Regions from separate parts of the Streptomyces sp. NPDC051041 genome, predicted to be linked through region 2. Evidence: riboswitches for the same ligand, from Rfam matches in the RefSeq annotation. Region 2 holds a riboswitch; each other region holds the start of a gene.

Region 1 (5,756 bases), on a different contig from region 2:
GGGGCAGGCTGTGGGGGACGGAGGTTCGGGCCGAGGCCGCGGCCCGAACGCCGCCCCGGAGGGACGCGCGTCCCTCCGGGCATGCTTCACGATATGGGAAACTGGTCTAGACAACCCTGAACACCGAAGGGCAGCAACACATGGCTGAGCGCCGCGTCAACGTCGGCTGGGCCGAGGGCCTCCACGCCCGCCCCGCCTCCATCTTCGTCCGAGCCGCCACGGCCGCAGGCGTCCCGGTGACGATCGCCAAGGCAGGCGGCACCCCCGTCAACGCGGCCTCCATGCTGGCCGTCCTGAGCCTGGGCGCCCAGGGCGGCGAGGAGATCGTCCTCGCGTCGGACGCCGAGGGCGCCGACGCCGCCCTGGACCGGCTGGCGAAGCTGGTCTCCGAGGGCCTGGAGGAGCTCCCCGAGACCGTCTGACGCCCCTGCGCGGCTGAACCGGCGCGGTTTTCGCGGGGCCGGCCGCGCACGGTCGGATTTCCGGTCGGCGGCGGGGACGCCGTCGATTCCGGGACGCCGTCCCACACCCCCGAAGGGCTCGTCCGAATTACCGGGCGAGCCCTTCTGATTTTCCACTTCCGGGCAGCAGGAAAAATCCCCCCGGATTTCCTGCTCTTTGTATACGGCCTCCTTGTTAATGCCGCAGGCTCGGCATGTTTACGGGAGGTTGCGAATTCCTCACACGCTCCGGGCGGTCCGCGCCCGGGGCGAACCGCAGCCGGTGCGCGGCGGCCGCGCGCTCGTTGTGCAGCGCCGTCAGCGCCCGCGCGCGTTCGCTGTCGCCGCGCGCCACGGCGTCCACGATCGCCCCGTGCTCCGCCCAGGTCTCCACGGGGCCGGCGGGCGCCTGCACGGTGTACATCCAGGCGATCTTGTGGCGCAGCTGGGTCAGCGTCGCGGTCAGCGCGGGGCTGCCGGAAGCCTGGGCGAGCGTCTCGTGGAACCAGCCGCCCAGGGAGCGCAGGTCCTCGCCGCCGCCCCGGCGGGCGCGCTCCTGGCCGATCCTCACCAGGCCGCGCAGCACCTTCAGATGGGCCTCGGTGCGCCGCTGGGCGGCCCGGGAGGCGCCGAGCGGCTCCAGGAGCCCGCGCATCTCCAGCAGGTCGGCGGCCTCCTGCTCGGTGGGTTCCGCGACGCACGCGCCCGCGTGCCGCCGGGTCACCACGAAGCCCTCGGCCTCCAGGGTGCGCAGGGCCTCGCGCACGGGGACGCGCGAGACGCCGTAGCGGCGTGCGAGAACTTCCTCGGTGAGGCGGCTGCCGCGCTCGTGGACACCCGCGACGATGTCGTCCCGGATGGCCGTGCACACCGAGTGCGCCGGAATACGCATGACCGACCTCCGCCTTAATCCCCGTGAAACGCCGACGATGGACGCGTGTTCCGTGACTCTATTGCAATGAGCCGGAATTTCCGACGGCGGCCCGGAAATCATGGATATTTTTTGGACATCCGGCCGTACGGAACGCCGAAAGCCCCGGCTCGGGGAGCCGGGGCCGCGGGAGACGCAACCGTCCGCCGCCGGACGCCCACGGGAGCGTGCGGCGCCGGGCCTCGCGCGCGGGGCGGACCCCGTGCACGGGGGCGTGCGGCGTCAGAGGTCCACGCCGTGCGAGCGGAGGTAGGCGACCGGGTCGATGTCGGAGCCGTACCCGGCGGCCGTGCGGGCCTCGAAGTGCAGGTGCGGCCCGGTGACGTTGCCGGTCGCGCCGGACAGGCCGATCCGCTGGCCCGGGAGCACCGTCTGGCCCACCGAGACGCCGATGGACGACAGGTGGCCGTACTGGGTGTACGTGCCGTCGTGCATCCTGATCACGATCTGGTTGCCGTACGCGCCGCCCCAGCCGGCCTCGACGACGGTGCCGGCGCCGACCGCCTGGACGGGGGTGCCGCCGGCCGCGTGGAAGTCGACGCCGGTGTGGGTGCCGGAGGACCAGACGGCGCCGCCGGCCCGGTAGCCGGTGGAGACGTAGGAGCCGGCGATGGGCGGCACGTAGGTGTCCAGACGCTTGCGCTCGGCCTCGCGGGCGGCGCGCTCCTTGGCCTCGCGCGCCTTCTTCGCCGCCTCGGCCGCCTCCTTGCGCGCGATCTGGGCGGCCCGCTTCTCGGCGGCGGCCTCCTCGGCGGCCTGCTTCTGGGCGGCGGCCTGGGCCTCGATCTGGGCGGCCATGGAGTCCCCGAGGGCGAGGACGGGGGTGAGGCCGGTCTGCTCGGCGGCGGGCCCGGCGGCGAGGGCGGGGGCCGCGGCGGCGCCGATGACGCCGGTGGTGGTGAGGGCCGCGACGCCCGCCGCGCGGGCGGTGGTGCGGTGCGGCCGGCCGGAACGGCGGTGCCTCCCGGTGGCGCGGGTGAACGCCATGAAGTGCGCTGGTCCTTTCCTTCCCTCTCGCCTGCCGGGTTAGCTGACGGGTTCGGAGCAGGAAGGTCTCCTACGGGCCCCCTCGCGTTCGCGCGGGCGCCCGATTCACCCCGGGGGGACTGCTGGTCCCCTCCGGCCGCGGAGGCGGCGGGAGGAGGGTGGGTCCCCGGCTCCCCCGGCTCGCGCCGTACGGGGATTCGGCGATGGCTGCCCGCTGCCGCGGGTGCGGCGCACTGCCTGACGGACAGCCCGGAAGACGTTAAACGCGCCGGCTTCCGAACCCCAAACACGACGCGGGTTTTGTAGCGCATCCCACAGGCCGGACAGGCAACCTCCGCCCCGATCCGGACATATCCCTACATAAGGGAGCCCTGGTGACGTATCCGCCGCCAGGGCTCCCGCGCGCGCGTGCCGCTACTCGGCGGACACCACGGTGACCTCACCGATGCCGAGGGCCTCCACCGGCTCCTTGATCTGCGCCGCGTCGCCGACGAGGACGGTCACCAGGCGGTCCACCGGGAAGGCGTTCACGACCGCCGCGGTGGCCTCCACGGTGCCGGTCTCGGCGAGCCGGCGGTACAGCGCGGCCTGGTAGTCGTCGGGCAGGTGCTGCTCGACCTGGTCGGCCAGGGTGGCGGCGACGGCCGCCGCGGTCTCGTACTTCAGCGGCGCCACGCCCACCAGGTTCTGCACGGCGACGTCGCGCTCGGCGTCGGTGAGCCCCTCCTCGGCGAGCGTGCGCAGCACCGTCCACAGGTCCCGCAGGGCGGGCCCGGTGTTCGGGGTGTCCACGGAGCCGCTGATGGCGAGCATCGCGGCGCCGGTGCCCTCCGGGGAGGACCTGAGGACCTGCCCGAACGCCCGCACGCCGTAGGTGTAGCCCTTCTCCTCGCGCAGGACGCGGTCCAGGCGGGAGGTGAGGGTGCCGCCGAGGCAGTACGTGCCGAGCACCTGCGCGGGCCACACGCCATCGTGCCGGTCCGGGCCGGTGCGGCCGATCAGCAGCTGCGTCTGGACGGCGCCGGGGCGGTCCACGATGACGACCCGGCCGGTGTCGTCGGCGATCACCGGGGGCACCGGCCGCGGCTCGGCCGGGGAGCCGGTCCACGCGCCGAGCGTGTCGCCGAGCAGCGCGTCGAGGTCGATGCCGGTGAGGTCGCCGACGACCACGGCGGTGGCCGTGGCGGGGCGGACGTGCTTCTCGTAGAAGGCGCGGACGGCCGCGGAGTCGATGTTCGCGACCGTCTCCTCGGTGCCCTGGCGCGGGCGCGACATGCGCGAACTCGCCGGGAACAGCTCCCTGGAGAGCTCCTTGGCGGCCCGGCGGGCGGGGTTGGCCAGCTCGTGCGGGATCTCGTCGAGCCGGTTGCGCACCAGCCGCTCCACCTCGCCGTCCGCGAACGCGGGCGCCCTGAGGGCGTCGGCGACCAGCCCGAGCGCCTTGGCCAGGCGGGAGGCCGGCACCTCCAGGCTCAGGCGTACGCCGGGGTGGTCGGCGTGCGTGTCGAGGGTGGCGCCGCAGCGCTCCAGCTCGGCGGCGAACTCCTCGGCGGAGTGCTTGTCGGTGCCCTCGGCGAAGGCCCGCGCCATGATCGTGGCGACGCCGTCGAGGCCGGCCGGCTCGGCGTCCAGGGGGGCGTCGAGGAGGACCTCGACGGCGACGACCTGCTGGCCGGGGCGGTGGCAGCGCAGGACCGTCAGGCCGTTGCCGAGCGTCCCGCGCGTGGGGGCCGGGAACGCCCAGGGCCTGGGCTCGCCTCCCTCGGGCCGGGGGTGGAACTCCATCGTGGCGAGCTCGGTCACTTCGCCGCCTCCTCGTTGTCGTCGGTGGCCGCGGCGTCCGCTTCCCCGGCCTCGGTGGCGATCGGCTCGTAGACGAGCACCGCGCGGTTGTCGGGGCGCAGGCGGGCCTTGGCCACCTCCTGGACCTCCTCCGCCGTCACCTCCAGCACGCGCTGGACGGCGGTCAGGGCGAGCTGGGGGTCGCCGAAGAGGACCGCGTACCGGCACAGCTCGTCGGCGCGGCCCGCGACCGTGCCGAGCCGGTCCAGCCACTCGCGCTCCAGCTGGGCCTGGGCGCGCTCCATCTCCTCGGCCGTGGGGCCCTCCTCGGCGAACCGGGCGAGCTCCTCGTCGACGGCGGCCTCGATGACGGGCACCTCGACGTCACCGGACGTCTTCACGTCCAGCCAGCCCATCGAGGGCGCCCCGGCCAGCCGCAGCAGGCCGAACCCGGCGGCCACCGCCGTGCGGTCGCGCCGGACGAGCCGGTTGTACAGGCGGGAGGACTCGCCGCCGCCCAGGACGGTGAGCGCCAGGTCGGCCGCGTCGCACGCGCGCGTGCCGTCGTGCGGCAGGCGGTAGGCCGCCATCAGGGCGCGCGCCGGGACCTCCTCCTCGACGACCTCGCGCAGCTGCCGGCCGATGATGTCGGGCAGCGAGCCGTCCCGGGGCTCCGGCTTGCCGTCGTGGGCCGGGATGGAGCCGAAGTACTTCTCGACCCAGGCGAGCGTCTGCTCGGGGTCGATGTCGCCGACGACCGACAGCACCGCGTTGTTCGGCGCGTAGTACGTGCGGAAGAACTGGCGGGCGTCCTCCAGGGTCGCCGCGTCCAGGTCGGCCATCGAGCCGATCGGGGTGTGGTGGTAGGGGTGGCCCTCCGGGTAGGCCAGGGCGGTCAGCCGCTCGAAGGCCGTGCCGTAGGGGACGTTGTCGTAGCGCTGGCGGCGCTCGTTCTTGACGACGTCCCGCTGGTTCTCCATGGACTCCTCGTCCAGCGCGGCCAGCAGCGAGCCCATGCGGTCGGCCTCCAGCCAGAGGGCGAGCTCCAGCTGGTGGGCGGGCATGGTCTCGAAGTAGTTGGTCCGCTCGAAGCTGGTGGTGCCGTTCAGCGAGCCGCCCGCGCCCTGGACGAGTTCGAAGTGGCCGTTGCCCTTGACCTGGGCGGACCCCTGGAACATGAGGTGCTCGAAGAGGTGAGCCAGGCCGGTGCGTCCCTCGACCTCGTGGCGTGAGCCCACGTCGTACCAGAGGCACACCGCCGCGACCGGGGTCAGGTGGTCCTCGGAGAGCACCACGCGCAGGCCGTTGGCCAGGCGGTGCTCGGTCGCTGTCAGGCCCCCGGAGCCTGCCTGGGCTGTGGCCGTGTGACCCATGGGCATGTACGTCCCTTCGATCGCGGATGCGGTGGCTGAGACCGCGCCTTTCCTGCCGTCCTGCCACTGTATGCAAGCGTGCGGGCCGCCGGTGAAGTTCCCGGCCGCCGTACGCCGAGAGCGAGAACGGGGCGATCCGGCGCGAGGGCGTAGCCTGCGGGCAGCGCCGGGCCGGGCGCCCACCCCGGGTCCTGGTCCCGCGCTGTCAGTGCCGCGGTCCACAATGGTCCGCGTCAGACACCG
Region 2 (5,756 bases):
GCCGCGATCTGCTCCTCGGCGGGCGGGTCGGACACCACCCCGTCGCGCACCAGGTGCCGCTCGGTCATCCGGACACAGCCGACGTCGACCGAGCGCGCCGCGCGCACGTGGTCGTCGCCGACCACGAACTCGGTCGAGCCGCCGCCGATGTCCACCACCAGGAAGGGGCGGTGCAGATCCCGCCGCCCGGCCAGTTCCCGCGTGGCGCCGGTGAAGGAGAACTCGGCCTCCTGGTCACCGGTGACGACCTCGGGTTCGACGCCGAGGATGTCCCTCACCCCGCGGACGAAGTCCTCCCGGTTCTCGGCGTCCCGGGACGCCGAGGTCGCCACGAAGCGCAGGCGCTCGACGCCGTGCTCCTCGATGACCGCCGCGTACTCGCGGCAGGCGGCGAAGGTCCGCTCCAGCGCCTCGGGGGCGAGGCGCCCGGTGCGGTCGACGCCCTGCCCGAGGCGGACGATGGTCATACGGCGGTCCAGCTCGGTCAGCTCACCGGTGTCCGGGTGCGCGTCGGCGACCAGGAGCCGGATGGAGTTCGTACCGCAGTCCACGGCGGCCACGCGGGTCACTTCTCGTCCTCCCCACAGGTGTCGGGAACCGTCACGCACGGCCCCTTGCGCCACCACTCGGGCAGCATGGCGAGGGCCTCGTCGCCCAGCGGGTTCACGCCCGGGCCGGCCGCCAGCGAGTGGGCGACCAGGACGTGCAGGCACTTCACCCGGTCCGGCATGCCGCCGGCGCTGGGGAAGCCCGTCAGCTCCTCGATCTCGTCCCGGCGCCGGATGTAGTCCTCGTGCGCGGCGCGGTAGGCGGCGGCCAGCTCGGGGTCGGTGCCCAGCCGGGCCGTCATCTCCTTCATCACGCCCTCCGCCTCCAGCGTGCCGATCGCCGAGGAGGCGCGCGGGCACGTCAGGTAGTACAGCGTGGGGAAGGGCGTGCCGTCGGGCAGCCGCGGCGCCGTCTCCACGACGTCCGGCTGTCCGCACGGACAGCGGTGCGCGATGGCGCGCAGCCCGCGCGGCGGGCGCCCGAGCTGCTGCTTGAACGCCTCGACGTCCGCGTCGGTGGGCTCGGTGCGCCCGGTGGGCGGCGGTGGGGTTTCCATGGCCGTACGAATGTCTCTCTGCTGTCGGTAAGGGGTTCACCGGGCGGAGGCGTCGGACCTGTCGACTCCGTCCCAGAGGTTCGCGTACCAGGGGCGGTCGGCCGTCCCCCGGTCGGCTCGGGACTGCCGGGCCGTGTCCGGGTCGATCATGACGTACCCCGTCTCCCCCGGCATCACGTAGTGCAGCCGCCGCCGGATCTGCTGCTCGGCGTACGCGTCGTCCTGCCAGCGCGCCTTGAGGTCGCGCAGCCGTTCGACCCGCTCACTGGCCTGCCGCTTCTCCCGTTCCAGGTCGGCGATCTCGGCGCGCTGGGAGACGTACTGCCGCATCGGGTAGGCGAGGGCCACGATCAGGGAGCAGACCACCATGGCGAGCAGCGCGGCCCGGCCGGTGAGCCGGGGGCGGCGGGCCTGGCGCCGGGTCTGGGAGCGGTAGACCCGGGCCGCCGTCTGCTCGCCGAGCAGCCGCAGTCTGGTCGCGGTGGAGAAACGGTCCCGGTTCTTCACGGGCATCTCGGCTCTCGCCTCCCCTTCCACGCGCGTACGTCCCCGCACACGGTACGGGACCGGGTGCGGGGACGTACGTACGGCGTCTCCTTCAGGAGCGGCGCTCGGCCCTTGCCGGGCTCACCGGTTCGCGGGGCGGAACCGCGGGAAGGCGCTGCGGCCGGCGTACACCGCGGCGTCGTCGAGGATCTCCTCGATGCGCAGCAGCTGGTTGTACTTGGCGACGCGCTCGGAGCGGGCCGGGGCGCCGGTCTTGATCTGGCCGCAGTTGGTGGCGACGGCCAGGTCGGCGATGGTGACGTCCTCGGTCTCGCCGGAGCGGTGGGACATCATGCACTTGTAGCCGTTGCGCTGGGCCAGCTCGACGGCGTCCAGGGTCTCGGTCAGCGAGCCGATCTGGTTGACCTTGACCAGCAGGGCGTTGCCGGCGCCCTCGTCGATGCCGCGCTGGAGGCGCTCGGGGTTGGTGACGAACAGGTCGTCGCCGACGAGCTGGACCTTGTCACCGAGCTTGGCGGTGATGTCCTTCCAGCCGTCCCAGTCCTCCTCGCTCAGCGGGTCCTCGATGGAGACCAGCGGGTAGGCGTCGACCAGCTCCGCGTAGTACGCGGTCATCTCCTCGGCGGTGCGCTCCTTGCCCTCGAAGACGTAGCGGCCGTCCTTGTGGAACTCGGTGGCGGCGACGTCCAGGGCCAGGGCGATCTGCTCGCCGGGCTGGTAGCCGGCCTCCTTGATGGCCTCCAGGATGAGGTCGAGGGCCTCGCGGTTGGAGCCGAGGTTCGGGGCGAAGCCGCCCTCGTCGCCGAGGCCGGTGGACAGGCCCTTGGACTTCAGGACCTTCTTCAGGGTGTGGTAGACCTCGGCGCCCCAGCGCAGGGCCTCGGAGAAGGACTCCGCGCCGATCGGGGCGATCATGAACTCCTGGATGTCCACGTTGGAGTCGGCGTGCGCGCCGCCGTTCAGGATGTTCATCATCGGCACCGGCAGCAGGTGCGCGTTGGGGCCGCCCAGGTAGCGGAACAGCGGCAGGTCGCTGGCCTCGGAGGCGGCGTGGGCGACGGCCAGGGAGACGCCGAGGATGGCGTTGGCGCCGAGGGAGCCCTTGTTGTCGGTGGCGTCCAGGTCGAACATGGCCTGGTCGATCAGGCGCTGCTCGGTGGCGTCGTAGCCGACCAGCTCCGGGCCGATCTGCTCGATGACGGCCAGGACGGCCTTCTCGACGCCCTTGCCCTGGTAGCGGCTCGATTCGCCGTCGCGGAGCTCGATGGCCTCGAAGGCGCCCGTGGAGGCGCCGGACGGGACGGCGGCACGACCCGTGCTGCCGTCGTCGAGGCCGACCTCGACCTCGACCGTGGGGTTGCCTCGGGAGTCCAGGATTTCCCGGGCTACGACGACGTCGATGGACGGCACGAGCATCTCCTTCTTGGAATGTGACGCGGGTTGGCAGGACCGTGACGGCTCCGCGAGTGAACCGTGGTGGCTCTGCGAGACGAGCCTAACCGGCTCGGGGCGATCGGCCAGCCGGTCACCCCTTTCACGGGGGAACCGGGAGTGAATTGTTTCCCAACGGAACAAAGAGGTCAACGGGCGGCCGTCTCCCCGTCCCGCGCCCGTACGCCCCCATCCCGCGCAAAAGCCCCGCCCCGGTGCGTACGGGGGAACACGCACCGGGGCGGGGAGCCCGTGGGGACGGGGGGACGGCCCTCACGGGGCTTCCATGACGGAGGACCCGGATGTGAGGGCGCTGCGGCGGGTCCGGGAGCCGCCTCTTACTTCAGGTGCAGCTGCTGGCCCGGGTAGATGAGGTCGGCGTCCTCGACGATGTCCTTGTTCAGCTCGAACAGCTTCGCCCAGCCGCCCCGGACGTCGTGCTCCGCGGCGATCGAGCTGAGGGTGTCGCCCTCGACGACCTTGTACTCGCCGTCGCCCTTCTTGACCTTCTCGCCGGTCGGGGTGGTGACGGTCTTCTGGGCGGCCGGGCGCTCGGCGGAGCGGGAGGCCGGCTGCTCGGTGGAGCGGGTGGTGGTCCCGCTGCTCTGCGAGGAGCCGCCCGAGGCGCCGTCGGAGGCCCCGCTGGACGAGCCGTTCGAGGAGGCACCGCTGGACGAACCGCTCGAGGAGGAACCGCTGGACGAACCGCTCGACGCGGAGCCGCCGGTGTACGCGGCGCCCGACAGGTTCTTGCCGCAGACCGGCCAGGCGCCCTTGCCCTGGCCCGCGAGGACCTTCTCGGCGATCTCGATCTGCTGCGCCTTGGTGGCCTGGTCGGCGGTGGCGGCGTACGCCGTGCCGCCGTACGCGGCCCAGGTGGAGGCGGAGAACTGCAGACCGCCGTAGTAGCCGTTGCCGGTGTTGATGGACCAGTTGCCGCCGGACTCGCACTGGGCGACGGCGTCCCACTCGGAGGCGGTGGCAGCGGAGGCCGTGCCGGACGCCATCAGCGGGGCGGCGACGGCTGCGCCGGTCACACCGGCGATGGCGATGGCGCGGGTGGCCTTGTTCGGACGGCGGTGCTTGCCCTTGCCGGAAAACAGCATGGTTGGATCCCCTCACCGACGCCTGCGAGGTGAGCTGTCGGGTTCGGGCCGGTCGAGTTGCCCGGCCGCGTCCCTCGCGGGACACGGCTTCACCCCTAGCCGGTTCCGACCTCAACTGCCGGTCCCGGCGCCTACCTTGGTTCCCCCGCTCCTGCCCACGGCGCTTGACGCGACGACTGTTCCCGGGCGGCCGCTGGCAGGATTCGGCGTTGCGGCAGCCGGGGCCCGCGGTGGCGAGCGGTCACGACCGTAGGCAGGCGCACCGCGGAATTTCAAAGACGATCAGGGCTTCTGAGATCTATCTCTCACTGCGCTTATATGCGACATTCAGCGGGAAACCCGACGCCAACTAGCGTCGCCCTCCGCCCGGTTCGGCCCCGATCTCGAGCGTCTGACCGGGGACGATGGCGTTCGGGTCGGCGCCGACGACGTCCCTGTTGCCGTCGTACAGGGCGCGCCATCCGCCTTGCAGGTCAAGGGAGTCGGCGATGGTCCAGAGGGTGTCGCCGGAACGGACGGTGTACGAGCCGTCGACGTCCTCGCGCGCGGCGTCGTCGCCGCGGGAGGCGTGCCGGCCGGAGGAGGCGCTCCCGCGCTCCTCGACCGCCTCCTCGTCGGCGCTGGGGCCGCGGTGGCGGCCGGTGCCGGCGGATCCGGTGTCGACCAGGTAGGAAGTGCCCACACTCTGTCCCGAGTTGTCCGCTTCGTCACTCTCGGGGGCGACGCTGGGCGAACCACCATCTTCCCGGACATCCGCGGATGTCCCGGACTCGGCGGATCCGTCCTTCGCGTTTGACGCATCGTCGGGAGCGGCGGACGGGGACGCCGGGACCGAAGGCGAGGAGGAGGAAGAGGAGGAGTCGGGAGACGTTTCGGGGGACGCCTCATGGGATGTTTCAGGCGAGTCGGACGAGTCACCCGAACCGGACTGCTCCGAGGAGTCCTTCGCCCCTTCGGCGTCTTCCGAGCCGGCCGGGCCCTCCGAACCGGCCGGACTTCCCGATTCCGCCGGGCTCGTCGGCCCTGCCGTGTTCCCGTAGTCCGCGGAACCGCCGGAGTCCCCGCCGGCCGGCTTCCCGTCCGCCGCGCCGGCGCCGGCGGACGCCGGGTCGTCCACGAGCCCGGCGAGCAGGCCGCACGTCGGCCACGCGGCGATGCCCTGGTCGGCGAGCATCTTCTCGGCGACGGATATCTGCTGGGACCGGCTGGCCTGGTCGGCGCTGGCCGCGTACGCCAGACCGCCGTACTTCTCCCAGTCCTCCTGGGACAACTGCAGGCCGCCGTAGTAGCCGTTGCCGGAGTTCTCGCTCCAGGCGCCGCCGGTCGCGCACTCGGCGACCCGGTCCCAGGCCGCGCCGTCGGCCGCGCTGGCGCCGGAGGCCCCGAGGAGCGGGATCGCGATGGCGGAGCCGGTCACTCCGGCGGCGACGACGAGGGCCGGAGCCTGGCGGGGGCGGCGGTGACGACCGTTCCCGGAGAGCATACGGGGACCTTTCCCGAGACAGCACGGACGGCGCGGCGGAGCGCACTCGGCGCCGCGCTGATGGGTGAACGTATCCGCAGGAGATCGCTTGTCACAAGTTCATGCCGCGCAGATCACGTGAAGA
Region 3 (5,756 bases), on a different contig from region 2:
GCGATCCGCATCCTGATGTCCTCCAGCGCCAGCCGCCCCTTCGCCGTCACCCGGTCCCCGGACGACTCCCCGCGCAGCCGGCGCCCGATCCACGGCACCAGGTAGTCGCGCGCCCACTGCACGTCGTCCCGGCGGATCTCCAGGGTGCCGCGCGGCGGCAGCGGCGGCCAGGGCTGCTCCGGGTCGGCCGGCACCTCCAGGCCGAGGACCTGTCCGGCGCGCAGCGCCACGCGCGTGTGCCCCTCGGGCGACAGGTGCAGCCGGTCGGCGTCCCAGGCCCTGCGGTCCTGGACGCTCCGGAGCGACCACAGGTCGAGCACCGGACAGCCGTACCGGTCGGCGATGGCCCGCACGTGCCCGTTGTACGTGGCGATCTTGCCCCGCAGATGCTTGAGCACGGGCACCCCGCGGGTGTCGAAGCCGGTCGTCACCATGACGGTGCCGGCCGCCTCGGTGAGCGCGGCGACCGCTCGTTCGAAGCGCTCGGCCACGTCGTCCGGGTCGGTGCCGGGCCGGATGATGTCGTTGCCCCCCGCGCAGAACGAGACCAGGTCCGGTGCCAGTTCGACGGCCCGCGGCACCTGGTCCGCCACGATCTGGTCGAGCAGTTTGCCGCGTACGGCGAGGTTGGTGTAGGTGAAGTCGCCTTCCGGCCTGAGGTCCGCGAGCAGCACGGCGAGCCGGTCGGCCCAGCCGACGAACGCCCCGTCGGGGCCGGGGTCGCCGACGCCCTCGGTGAAGCTGTCCCCCACCGCAACGTACGACCCGATCACTGATCTGCTGTCACTCTTCGAATCGTCTGCCACATGACCATGATTCACCGCGGAATGTGACCTACGCGACCGTAAGGAGGGGTTGACGGTCGGTGAGATAAGCCACTCCTAAAGTGTTGGCCAACTCCGGAATAGGGCTTCGTCCAGGGGCGTTGGCGCCCCGGACCCGCTGCTTCCGGGGCGCGGCGGCCGGACCCGGGGACCGAAAGGCCGAAGGCCGGACCCGGGGATCGGGGTCCGGCCTTCGGCGGCTCGTCGGGCAGGCGGTGCCGGCCGGCGTCAGATGGAGACGCCGTGCGAGCGGAGGTAGGCCACCGGGTCCACGTCCGAGCCGTAGTTCGGCGTGGTGCGGATCTCGAAGTGCAGGTGCGGCCCGGTCACGTTGCCGGTCGCGCCGGACAGGCCGACCTGCTGACCGGCGGTCACGGTCTGACCGGTCGAGACCGAGAGCGAGGACAGGTGGGCGTACTGGGCGTAGTGGCCGTCGTCGAGCTTGATGACGACCTGGTTGCCGTACGCGCCGCCCCAGCCCGCGGAGACGACCGTGCCCGCGGCCACCGCCTTGAGGGAGGTGCCGGTCGGGACGACGAAGTCGACACCGGTGTGGTAGCCGCTGGACCACATGCTGCCGGCCACGCGGTAGGCGGTGCCGACGCCGGCGCCGCTCACCGGGAGGGTGTAGCCGCTGGAGGCGTTCGTGGTGCCGGCGGACTGCCCGGCGGCCGCGTCCTGCTCGGGGGACGCCTCCGACGAGGGCTTCGACGAGGCGGACTGCGTGGACTCGGAGGGCTGCGCGGGCTGCGCCGACGGCTTCGCCGCGGAGGACTCGGGGGACTCCGACCGGGAGGAGGACTCGGCGGCGCTCGTCGCGGCCTTCTTGCCGAGCGCGAGCTTCAGGCCGGGATGGATCAGCGACGGGTCGTCGCCGACGGCCTCGCGGTTGTCCGCGTACAGCTTCTTCCAGCCGCCGCTGACGTTCTCCTCGTCGGCGATCTTCGAGAGGTAGTCGCCGGCCTTCACGGTGTAGGTCCGCGTGCCCGTGTCCTTGTCCGCGGTCGTCTTCCCGGCGGCCGGCAGGGACTGGACGGCCTTTTCCGGAACGGACTGGGCGGGCGCGGCGTGGGCACCCGTGGCTCCCAGGAGCGGGAGGGCGAGCGCGGCGCCGCCGGTTCCGGCGACGGCGATGGAACGGGTGAAACGCTGGGTCTTGCTGCGGCGGTGCTTACCCTTCGCGGGCATGGCGCATTCCTCTCCGGCGCCTGCGAGGTGAGCTGTCGGGTGCGGACTGGAGATGTCCGGTCGCGCCGAGGGGCGCGGCTTTACCCCAAGCCTGGTCCGGGAACCGGAACAGGCAGTCGTACCTGTGGGTCCCCCGCTCCTGCCGTACACGGGTGGGTGGGTGTGCGGGCTCCGGTCGGCGGCAGGATTCGGCGTCCGTCCGGATCGGTGGCGAACGTAAGCGACCAGGACGCACAGGGACAAGCGAAGGTTGCGCGGAATTGCGGATCAACTTGATCCACTACTGGAATTCCCGGTCACCCTCCGTCGATTTCGGCATCGTTTCCTTTCCCGAAATCCCTTGTGGACCATGCGAATTACGTGAACATGACGGGCAACGGACGGTCACGGGTATGACGCTCCTCACGTGACGCCGCTCCAGCTCCCCTCAGCACAGGGGGAGTTACAACAAAAGCATCAATCCGGACAGAAGGGTCAGAGGCGACGCAAGTGGATGACCGTCGCATCGAGGTCGCCCCGCAACCCGGTCCGCAGACCGTGGTGCAGCAGCACCGCCCCCCGGTGCACTTCGCCCGTTTCACGGCATTCGTACGACGCTGTCGGGTCGAGGCCACGCAGCCGGAGCGCCGGGACGGGCTCGCCGTGGTGCTGCGCCTGGAGCCAGGCGAGGACGGCGGTCTCGTCGCCGAGCACGTACTGCACGGCACTCAGGCCGCCCCGGGGCGGCCTGAGCCGGTGGAGCTCCCCGCGCTGCACCAGGGGCCGGATCTCCTTGTAGCGGCTCACCCACTCCCGGGCCTCGGCGAGCTCCTCCCCGGTCCACTTCGTGAGGTCGCCGCCGATGCCGAGCACCCCGGCCATGGCGCTCACGAACCGGAACCGCAAGGAGCTCTTCCGGCCGTTGAGCATGGCGTTCGGGCTGTCGGTGACCCAGGCGGCCATCACGCGGGCCGGGTGGATCTGGCTGAAGCCCTCCTGGATGGCGAGCCGGTCGAGCGGGTCGGTGTTGTCCGAGGTCCACACCTGGTCGGTGCGGGCGAGCACGCCGAGGTCGATCCGGCCGCCGCCGCCCGAGCAGGACTCGAAGGCGACCCCCGGGTGGGCCGCCCGCAGCCGGTCCAGCAGCGCGTACAGGGCGCGCACATGGTCGACCCACAGCCGCTGCGGGTACGGGTCGCCGGGCCAGCCCGCGTCGGTGAAGCAGCGGTTGAAGTCCCACTTGACGTAGTCGATCGGGGCGCTGGAGAGGAGCCCGTCGAGCTGCTCCCACAGGTACTCCCGGACGTCCTCGCGGGCGAGGTTGAGGACGAGCTGATGGCGGAACTCCGTCCGTCTGCGGCCCTTCTGGTGCTGCACCCAGTCCGGGTGGGCGCGGTACAGGTCGCTGTCCGGGTTGACCATCTCGGGCTCGACCCAGATGCCGAACCGCATGCCGAGGCCGTGCACGTACGCGGCGAGCGGGGCCAGGCCGCGGGGAAAGCGCTCGGGGTTGGGCGTCCAGTCGCCGAGGCCGGCCCGGTCTCCGGTGCGCGCGCCGAACCAGCCGTCGTCGACCACGAACAGTTCGACGCCCAGCTCCGCGGCCCGCCGCGCGAGCGCCCGCTGCTGCTCCTCGGAGATGTCGAACCCGGTGGCCTCCCAGGAGTTGTACAGCACCGGCCGGTCCCGGTCCGCGTCCGGGACGACGTACGCGCGCTGGTAGGCGTGCCAGGCGCGGCTCGCGCCGCCGAAGCCGCCGTCGCTCCACAGGCCGGCGAAGACGGGTGTGGTGAAGGTCTCCCCGGCGGCCAGCCGCAGCAGGCCGGAGTCGTCGTGGCCGGCGCCGCCGGTGATCTGCACCCGAGCGTCCGGGAGCCGGGCGACACAGATCCGCCAGGAGCCCGACCAGCCGAGCGCGCAGCCGTAGACCTCGCCGCGCTCCTCGGTGGCGTCGGTGTCGAGCGCGACCCACGGCAGGTGCTGGTGCCCGGTGTGGCCGCGGCGGCTGCCGATGACCTGCTCGCCGTGGGCGAGCGGGAAGCGGGCGAGCCGGGACTCCGCGGCCCAGCGGCCGTGCAGCTGGGACAGCCGCCAGCCGTCGCGGTCGGGCAGGGTCCAGGTGGCGGAGTCGGCGCGCAGCAGCTCGACCGCCGGGCCCCGGTTCTCCAGGGTCACCCAGCGCTCCACGACGTCGCCCCGCATGCGGTAGTGCAGCGTGACGCCCAGTCCGCCGTCGCGGAACAGCAGCCGCAGTTCGCCGCCGTCGCTCTCGTCCCGCTCGAAGGCCCATTCGGTGCCGCGCCGCTCCCCGGTGCGCACGGCGAGGGCGGGCCGGACGAAGCGGGGACCGCCCTCGACCGGGTACTCCTCGCGTCCGTCGAGCGGGGACTCGAAGGGCCAGTAGTCCGGCAGCGGGCGCACGGCGAGCGCCTCGGCGTCGGCGAGGGCGATCCTCGGGCCCCAGTGCAGGTGCACGAGTTCGTCGCGTGCGGTGAGGTGGAGGGCGTAGCTGCTGGCCGGCCCGGAGAGGACCCAGGTACGGCCGGTTTCCGAGATCTCCAGCATGCAGCCCCCCGAGCACGAACGGATCCACCCACGTCCCGACATCATCGAGGGCTGTCCGCTGGTTCGGCAACGCCTGTGGACAACCCGTGGCGCCGGGAAGCCATGGCGTATCGTCGAGTGGCGCCCGCCGACGAGCCGCGTCGGCGGGAGGGAGTGGGAGGAGTCCCCCGTGACGCAGCAGGTCCCGTCGACCGAGCCCGAACTGGCCGGCGTGCGCAACTTCCGTGACGTGGGCGGACTGCCGACCGTGGACGGCCGCCGGGTGCGGCACGGGGTGCTGTTCCGCAGCGGCCACCTCGCGCACGCGACCGCGGCGGACGCCGCCTTCCTCGCCTCCCTGGGCCTGCACACGATCTTCGACTTCCGCAACGCGGCCGACCAGAAGCTGGAGGGGCCGGACATCGAGCTGCCGGGCGTGCGCAACGTGAACCTGCCGCTGACCGACCCGGCCGACGGCGCCGAGTTCTGGCGGATGGTCCGCGACGGCGACCTCGACCAGCTGCGGGAGATCCTGGCCGACGGCAGGGCCGAGCAGCGGATGATCACCTCGTACCGCACGATCGTCAAGGAGCGCACCGCCGAGCACTCCCGGGTGCTGCACGCGCTCGCCGAGGACAGCGTGCCCGCGCTGATGCACTGCGCGGCCGGCAAGGACCGCGCGGGCCTGTCCGTCGCGGTGACGCTGCTGGCCCTGGGCGTCGAGCGCGAGGCGATCCTCGACGACTACCTGAAGTCCAACGCCAAGCACCGCCGCTACAAGGTGCACCGCAGCTCCAGCTCCCCCTCGGCCTACTCCCCCGAGGTGATGGAGCTGCTCAGCCCGCTGTTCGACGCGCGCGCCGAGTATCTGACGGCCGCCTTCGAGACCGTCGAGCAGACGTGGGGCGGCGTCGACGCCTACCTGGAGAGGGGACTGGGGATCACCCCGCGGACCCGGGAGCGGCTGCGCGAGCGCCTGCTCGACTGAGCCGCCGGGACTACTTCGCGCCCACCTCGAACAGCAGGTAGATGAAGGCCGCGAACAGGTGGCCCACGGCGATGTAGACGATCAGCCGTATCCACAGGCCGCGGGGGAACTTCTCCTCCATGTCGCTCATGGCGCGTCTCCGGGGGTCGGGCCCAGGCACAGCGTGACCGTGGGACTCTGCAACAGGGTGTGGACGAACAGCAGCTCGACCCCGCCGGGGTCCTGGGCCGCGA
Region 4 (5,756 bases), on a different contig from region 2:
GCTCGTGGCCGCCTTCCGCTGGCTGGACCGGGTGGCGCCGGGCCCCTGGCAGAACCTGCTGTTCTCCTTCGCCTGGGGCGCCTGCGCGGCGGCGCTGATGGCGATCGTCGCCAACAGCGCCGCGACCAGGTGGATAGCGACCGCGACAGCGGATCCGGCCGGCGCCGACACGCTCGGCGCGACCGTCATAGCGCCGGTCGTCGAGGAGTCCGCGAAGGCCGCCGCGGTCCTGCTGGTGTTCCTCTTCCGCAGACGGGACTTCACCGGGATCCTCGACGGGGTGGTGATAGCCGGGGTCACCGCCACCGGCTTCGCGTTCACCGAGAACATCCTCTACCTCGGCACCGCCTTCGGCACCGACCAGCTGACCGGGGACAGCGGCGTCGCCTCCGTGACGGCGGCGACGTTCTTCGTGCGCGTCGTCATGTCGCCGTTCGCGCACCCCTTGTTCACCGTCCTCACCGGCATCGGCTTCGGCGTCTGCGCGCTCCCGGCGGGACGCCGGCGGGCACGGCGGGTCCTCCCGCCGCTCTGCGGGCTGCTGCTCGCGATGGGCATGCACGCGATGTGGAACGGCTCGTCGACGCTGGGCGAGTACGGCTTCTTCGCGGTGTACGCGGTGTTCATGGTGCCGGCGTTCGGCCTGCTGACCTGGCTGGTGGTCTGGACCCGCCAGCGCGAGCTGAGGACCGTGCGGGATGAGCTGCCCGTGTACGCGGCGGCCGGGTGGCTGACGCCGGCCGAGCCGTTCGCGCTCGGCTCGATGCGGGCGCGGCGCCTCGCCCGGCGGTACGCCCGCCGCCACGCCGGGAGGGCGGCGGCGCGGGCGGTGGCGCAGTACGAGGCGTACGCGACGTCCCTGGCCTTCCTGCGGCACCGGGGGCGCCGTGGCCGCGCGGGCGCGGACTTCGTCGTACGGGAGCGGGAGCTGCTGGCCGAGCTGTGGCGGCGGCGGGACGTGGCGCGTCCCGCGCTGGACCACGCGGCGAGGGCGACGGCGCCTCCGGTGCGGGGGGCCGCGCCGCCGTGGCCGACGTACGGGTACGGGTACGGGTACGGCCACCCGGCGTATCCGTACGCCGGGTCCCGTCCGTACAACCCCTACCGCTCGTAGCGGTCGATCAGGCGGACGCCGCCGTCAGCCTCGCCAGTTCCTCCTGGGTGAGCCGCAGTTCGCCCACCCCCAGCAGCGCCGGGAGCTGCTCCACCGTGCGGGCCGAGGCGATCGGGGCCGCCACCGTCGGCTGGGCCGCCAGCCAGGCCAGGGCGACCGTGGCCACCGCCACCCCGTGGGCCTCGGCGGTCTCGTCCAGGGCCGCGAGGACCTTCCGGCCCCGCTCGGTCCGGAGGTGCTCCGCCGCGGCGCCCGCCCGCGGGCTGTCGACGTCGGCGCCGGGCCGGTACTTGCCGGTGAGGAAGCCGGACGCGAGGGCGTAGTAGGGGACGGCGGCCAGGCCGCTGCGCTCGGCGAGGTCCCGCAGCTCGCCCTCGTAGGTGTCGCGCGAGACCAGGTTGTAGTGCGGCTGGAGCGCCACGTACCGGGCGAGGCCCTCCCGGTCGGAGAACTCCAGCGAGGCCCGCAGCCGGTCGGCGGAGATGTTGGAGGCGGCGATGTACCGCACCTTGCCCGCCCTCACCAGCTCGTCGAGCGCGCCGATGATCTCCTCCACCGGCACCTCGGGCTTGTCGAAGTGGGTGTAGTAGAGGTCGATGTAGTCGGTGTCCAGGCGGCGCAGCGAGGCGTCGGCGGCGGCCTTGATGTTCGCGGCCGTCAGGCCCGGGTACTCCGGGTGCTGGCTGACCTTGGTGGCGATCACGACGTCCGACCGGTTGCCGCGCGCCTTGATCCACTTGCCGATGATGGTCTCGGACTCGCCGCCCCGGTTGCCCTCGACCCATGCCGAGTAGGAGTCGGCGGTGTCGACGAAGTTGCCGCCCGCGGCCGTGTAGGCGTCGAGGACGGCGAAGGAGGCGGCCTCGTCGGCGGTCCAGCCGAAGACGTTGCCGCCGAGGGAGAGCGGGAAGATTTCGAGGTCGGACGAGCCGAGTGTGCGCAGAACAGTCATGTCCTACGTCAACCCTCCCGGCGGACGATCGCATTCCGCATCGTCCGCCCCGGCACGTCCGAGACCTCGCCCGACCGCGCGCCCCGCGGCCCGGGGCTTACGGGTTCAGCCCCTTGCTCCGCAGCCAGGCCAGCGGGTCGATCCCGGAGCCGCCGCTCCCGGAGTGCACCTCCAGGTGGAGGTGGGCGCCGGTGACGTTGCCGGTGGCGCCCACGCGGCCGATGACGTCGCCGGTGGTGACCTTCTGGCCGACGCTGACGCTGATGGAGGACTGGTGGGCGTACCAGATCTCGGTTCCGTCGTCGAGGGTGAGCACCGTCTTGTAGCCGTAGGAGCCGTCCCAGCCGGCCGCGGTGATCGTGCCGCTGTGCACCGCCTTGATCAGCGTGCCCGTCGGCGCGGCGAAGTCGAGGCCGGTGTGGTAGCCGGAGGACCAGTAGGGACCGGCCTGCCCGAAGGTGGAGGTGAGGGTGTACGAGGAGGTGGGCAGCGCGTACTGCTTGGCCAGCGCGGCCAGCCGCTCCGCCTCGGCCTTCTTCCTCGCCTCCTCCTCCGCCTTCTTCTTCGCGGCGGCGGCCTTGGCCTCGGCCTCCTTCTCCGCCTCGGCGGCGGCCTCCGCGGCGGCCTTCGCGGCGGCGGCCTCGGCCTCGGCGGCGGCCTTGCTCGCGATCTGGTCCTGCTGCTGCTCGGCCTGCGCCATGATCCGGGCCCGCAGCGCCTCGCCGGCGTCGGAGGCGCCCTGCGGGGTGTCGGCGGAGTCGGCGCCGAGGGTGCTGAGGGGGGTGGAGGCCTCGGGGACCTCCTCCTGCTCGTCGTCGTCGGAGATCAGCGAGCCGACGGAGGGCAGGTCGGGCATGGAGATGGACACCGGGGGCTTGCCGGTGTTGGCGCTGGCCATGCCGCCCGCGCCGACGGCCGCGATGACGCCGACGCCGAGGACGGTGGAGCTGCGGGCGAGGCCGCCGCGCTGCTTGGCGACGCGGTGCCGGCCGCGTACCGGGCGGACGGACTCCTCGGTGGGGTTCCACTCCTCCCACGGGCCCTCGTCGGTGCGGGGGCCGCCGTAGCCGAAGACCTCGATGTCACGCTGGCCCGGCACGGGCGGGACTTGCGTAGCAGACCGGTTGGACGCCACGTGGGCGCGCTCCTTTCCTTCCGTCTCCGCCTACCGGGTTAGCTGACGGGTTCGGAGCGGGAAGGTCTCCTACGCGCGTATACCGACCGTGTCTCCACGGCGGCATCCGCTCGATTCACCCCAAGGTGGTGGTTCCCCGGTTCCCTCGCGGGATTCGGCGCGTGCGCACGGAGCCGCCTTCTGTGACGGCTGGGACGACCGCGCTGCGTTATCGAACGTTAATAGACGGGGGGTGCGGATTCCAAGCCGTTCCCCTTGATCGTTCAGGATTTCGTCAGGGAATTATCGCCCACGACCGGCGAAAACCGGGCGAGTTGACCGCACATCGGTAAACCTCTGAAGGGACCATCAGATCTGACGTTGTGTCAGTTGTTATGCGGAGGGCTGCCGCCCGGTCACGGGACGTGACAGCGGTCGAAGGCCTCCGCGGGACCGGCGGGCGCCCTGTCGTCCCTCCCGCCGCCCCGGAGTGCCGCGCCGCCCGGTTCCGCGTACGCCCGCCCGCCGGCCGGCCCGGTCCGTCCGGCCTTCCCGGCCGGGGCGCTCGCAGGGAGGGCCGTGAAGCCGGCCGGATGCTCGCGGGTCGGGCGGGCCGGACGGGTGAACGCGCCGAAGGCCGGGATCCTTGAGGATCCCGGCCTTCGGCCTTCAGTAGCGGGGACAGGATTTGAACCTGCGACCTCTGGGTTATGAGCCCAGCGAGCTACCGAGCTGCTCCACCCCGCGTCGTTGTGTCTCCAGTGTACGCCATGCGCAGGACAGGAAGCACACGCGTTCCCGGCCCCGCTTCCCACCAGCGGTTTCCGGCCGTCCGCCGGGGGCGGCCCGCGCGGGCCGGGGCTTCCGGACGAGGCGGGGGGGAAGGCGGTGCGCGGCACGTGCTCGAACCCGCCGTACGCGGTCGGCGGGCCGCCCCTCGTCCGGGCGCGCCGCCCGGCCTCCGCGGCCCGTGCCGGGGCGGCCCGGCCGTTCCGGCCGGTGTGCCGGGGCGGCGTGGCGGCCGGGCCGCCGGTCCCTCGGGGCGTGCCGCGGCCCGGCGGTCCTCAGCCCAGCAGGTGGCGGTTCGGGGCCTTGGCCCGGTCCTCGTACTCCGGGAGGACGAGGACCTGCGCGCCGTGCGCCGTCAGCACCCCGGTGCCGTCGGCGTCCGGGACGAACGTGTCCGGCTCCCGCCAGGCCGTGACCACCCGCCGTACCCCCGCGTCGAGGATCAGCCGGGCGCAGGGCGCGGGCCGGGACGCGCGGCGGGCGCAGGGCTCCAGGCTGGAGTACACCGTGGCGGTGGCGAGCCGCGGGTCCGTCGGGTCGAGCTTCGCCAGCGCGGCCTCCTCGGCGTGCGCCACCGCGTCCCCGCCCTCCCGCGAGTGGCCGCGGGCGAGTTCCGTGCCGTCGGCGGCCACGACGACCGCGCCGACGCTGAACGCCGTCCGCGACGGCGGGCACCGGTCGGCCAGTTCGCAGGCGAGCGCCAGCCAGTGCCGGTCGGCGGCGGACACCGTCGCGCCGGTGCCGGGCGCGGTGGGTTCGTAGCGCATGAGGACGACGTCCTCGATCCGCCGTGCCTCCACCAGCCGCAGGCGTCCGCGCTGGTAGGCGCCGGGCCCGAACAGCCGGGGCGCGTCCGGGTCGCCCACCAGCAGCGGGGCCAGCACCAGCTGGAGTTCGTCGGCGAGGCCCTGGGTGAGCAACTGGGTGTGGACCTGCCCGCCGCCCTCGGCCATGAGCCGCCGCACCCCGCGTTCGTCGTGCAGGTGGCTCAGCAGCCGCCGCCAGTCGAGTGCGGGGCCGAGCGGGACGACGTCGGCCGCGATGCCGAGCGCCCGGGCCCGTTCGGCGCCCTGATCGGTCGTGTAGAGGATCTTCTCGCCGCCGGTGTGCCAGAACTGCGCGGCCGGGTCGAGGTCGCCGGAGCCGCTGACGGCGACCTTGAGCGGGTGGGCGGGCCTGCCCTCGGCGACCCGGGCGGCGCGCCGCTCGGGCGAGTTGACCAGCAGGCGGGGGTTGTCGGCGCGGATCGTGCCGGCGCCGACCAGGATCGCGTCGACGGACGCCCGCACCTCGTCGACCCGGTCGAGGTCGGCCGGGCCGGACAGCAGCAGCCGCTCGGGGCCGGCGTCGTCGAGGTGGCCGTCGAGGGAGACGGCGGCGGACAGCAGGACGTACGGGTGGGGCATCGAGGCGCCCTCTCTCCTCTGTTCGGAACTCCGAGCGGACTTGCACCGGCGGTACGGCGGCCCGCCCCGGAAAGCGGCGCGCCGGGCGCGCGCCCCGCCGCCCGGCGCCCGGGGGACGCACCGGGCCGGCGGCTCCGGCGGGCGGCGGGCACGCCGCGCCTGCACCGCTCCATCCTCCCCGCCCGGTCCGGGGCGCCGGAACACCGGCCGCGGACGACCGGTCCCGCCGAACGGCCGGGGATCACCGCGGCCGTGACGTACGGGGCGGCGCGCCGGGCAGGACGGGCCGGGGCGGCGCGAGGATCGTCCGCCGGACCGGTGGGGCGGAGGCGCCCGGCGCAGCGGGCCGCGGGCGGCTGCCGGAGGGAGCGGCACGGCGGG

The links. Region 2 has a riboswitch for cyclic di-AMP ahead of ACIBAI_RS12055 (transglycosylase family protein). Riboswitches for the same ligand answer to the same signal wherever they lie in the genome.
Region 1: linked by a shared signal. The riboswitch ahead of ACIBAI_RS14570 (M23 family metallopeptidase) and the one ahead of ACIBAI_RS12055 (transglycosylase family protein) in region 2 are both predicted to bind cyclic di-AMP.
Region 3: linked by a shared signal. The riboswitch ahead of ACIBAI_RS17955 (peptidoglycan DD-metalloendopeptidase family protein) and the one ahead of ACIBAI_RS12055 (transglycosylase family protein) in region 2 are both predicted to bind cyclic di-AMP.
Region 4: linked by a shared signal. The riboswitch ahead of ACIBAI_RS24165 (M23 family metallopeptidase) and the one ahead of ACIBAI_RS12055 (transglycosylase family protein) in region 2 are both predicted to bind cyclic di-AMP.

The regions. Positions count from the first base shown of each region.
Region 1 is NZ_JBITFM010000007.1:106,193-111,948, reverse strand. It holds gene ACIBAI_RS14580 (HPr family phosphocarrier protein) at 141-422, shown strand; gene ACIBAI_RS14575 (GntR family transcriptional regulator) at 637-1,332, opposite strand; gene ACIBAI_RS14570 (M23 family metallopeptidase) at 1,594-2,358, opposite strand; cyclic di-AMP (ydaO/yuaA leader) riboswitch at 2,372-2,571, opposite strand; gene ACIBAI_RS14565 (M16 family metallopeptidase) at 2,773-4,161, opposite strand; gene ACIBAI_RS14560 (M16 family metallopeptidase) at 4,158-5,519, opposite strand.
Region 2 is NZ_JBITFM010000005.1:309,176-314,931, reverse strand. It holds gene ACIBAI_RS12075 (exopolyphosphatase) at 1-569, opposite strand, end outside; gene ACIBAI_RS12070 (DUF501 domain-containing protein) at 566-1,105, opposite strand; gene ACIBAI_RS12065 (septum formation initiator family protein) at 1,142-1,618, opposite strand; gene eno (phosphopyruvate hydratase) at 1,733-3,022, opposite strand; gene ACIBAI_RS12055 (transglycosylase family protein) at 3,382-4,149, opposite strand; cyclic di-AMP (ydaO/yuaA leader) riboswitch at 4,154-4,322, opposite strand; gene ACIBAI_RS12050 (transglycosylase family protein) at 4,499-5,632, opposite strand.
Region 3 is NZ_JBITFM010000010.1:100,119-105,874, reverse strand. It holds gene ACIBAI_RS17960 (SGNH/GDSL hydrolase family protein) at 1-773, opposite strand, end outside; gene ACIBAI_RS17955 (peptidoglycan DD-metalloendopeptidase family protein) at 1,053-2,012, opposite strand; cyclic di-AMP (ydaO/yuaA leader) riboswitch at 2,017-2,181, opposite strand; gene ACIBAI_RS17950 (alpha-galactosidase) at 2,487-4,556, opposite strand; gene ACIBAI_RS17945 (tyrosine-protein phosphatase) at 4,726-5,523, shown strand; gene ACIBAI_RS17940 (DUF6126 family protein) at 5,534-5,653, opposite strand; gene ACIBAI_RS17935 (helix-turn-helix domain-containing protein) at 5,650-5,756, opposite strand, start outside.
Region 4 is NZ_JBITFM010000018.1:113,474-119,229, reverse strand. It holds gene ACIBAI_RS24175 (PrsW family intramembrane metalloprotease) at 1-1,114, shown strand, start outside; gene ACIBAI_RS24170 (aldo/keto reductase) at 1,122-2,066, opposite strand; gene ACIBAI_RS24165 (M23 family metallopeptidase) at 2,164-3,201, opposite strand; cyclic di-AMP (ydaO/yuaA leader) riboswitch at 3,214-3,371, opposite strand; tRNA gene ACIBAI_RS24160 (tRNA-Met) at 3,854-3,927, opposite strand; gene ACIBAI_RS24155 (dihydrofolate reductase family protein) at 4,245-5,375, opposite strand.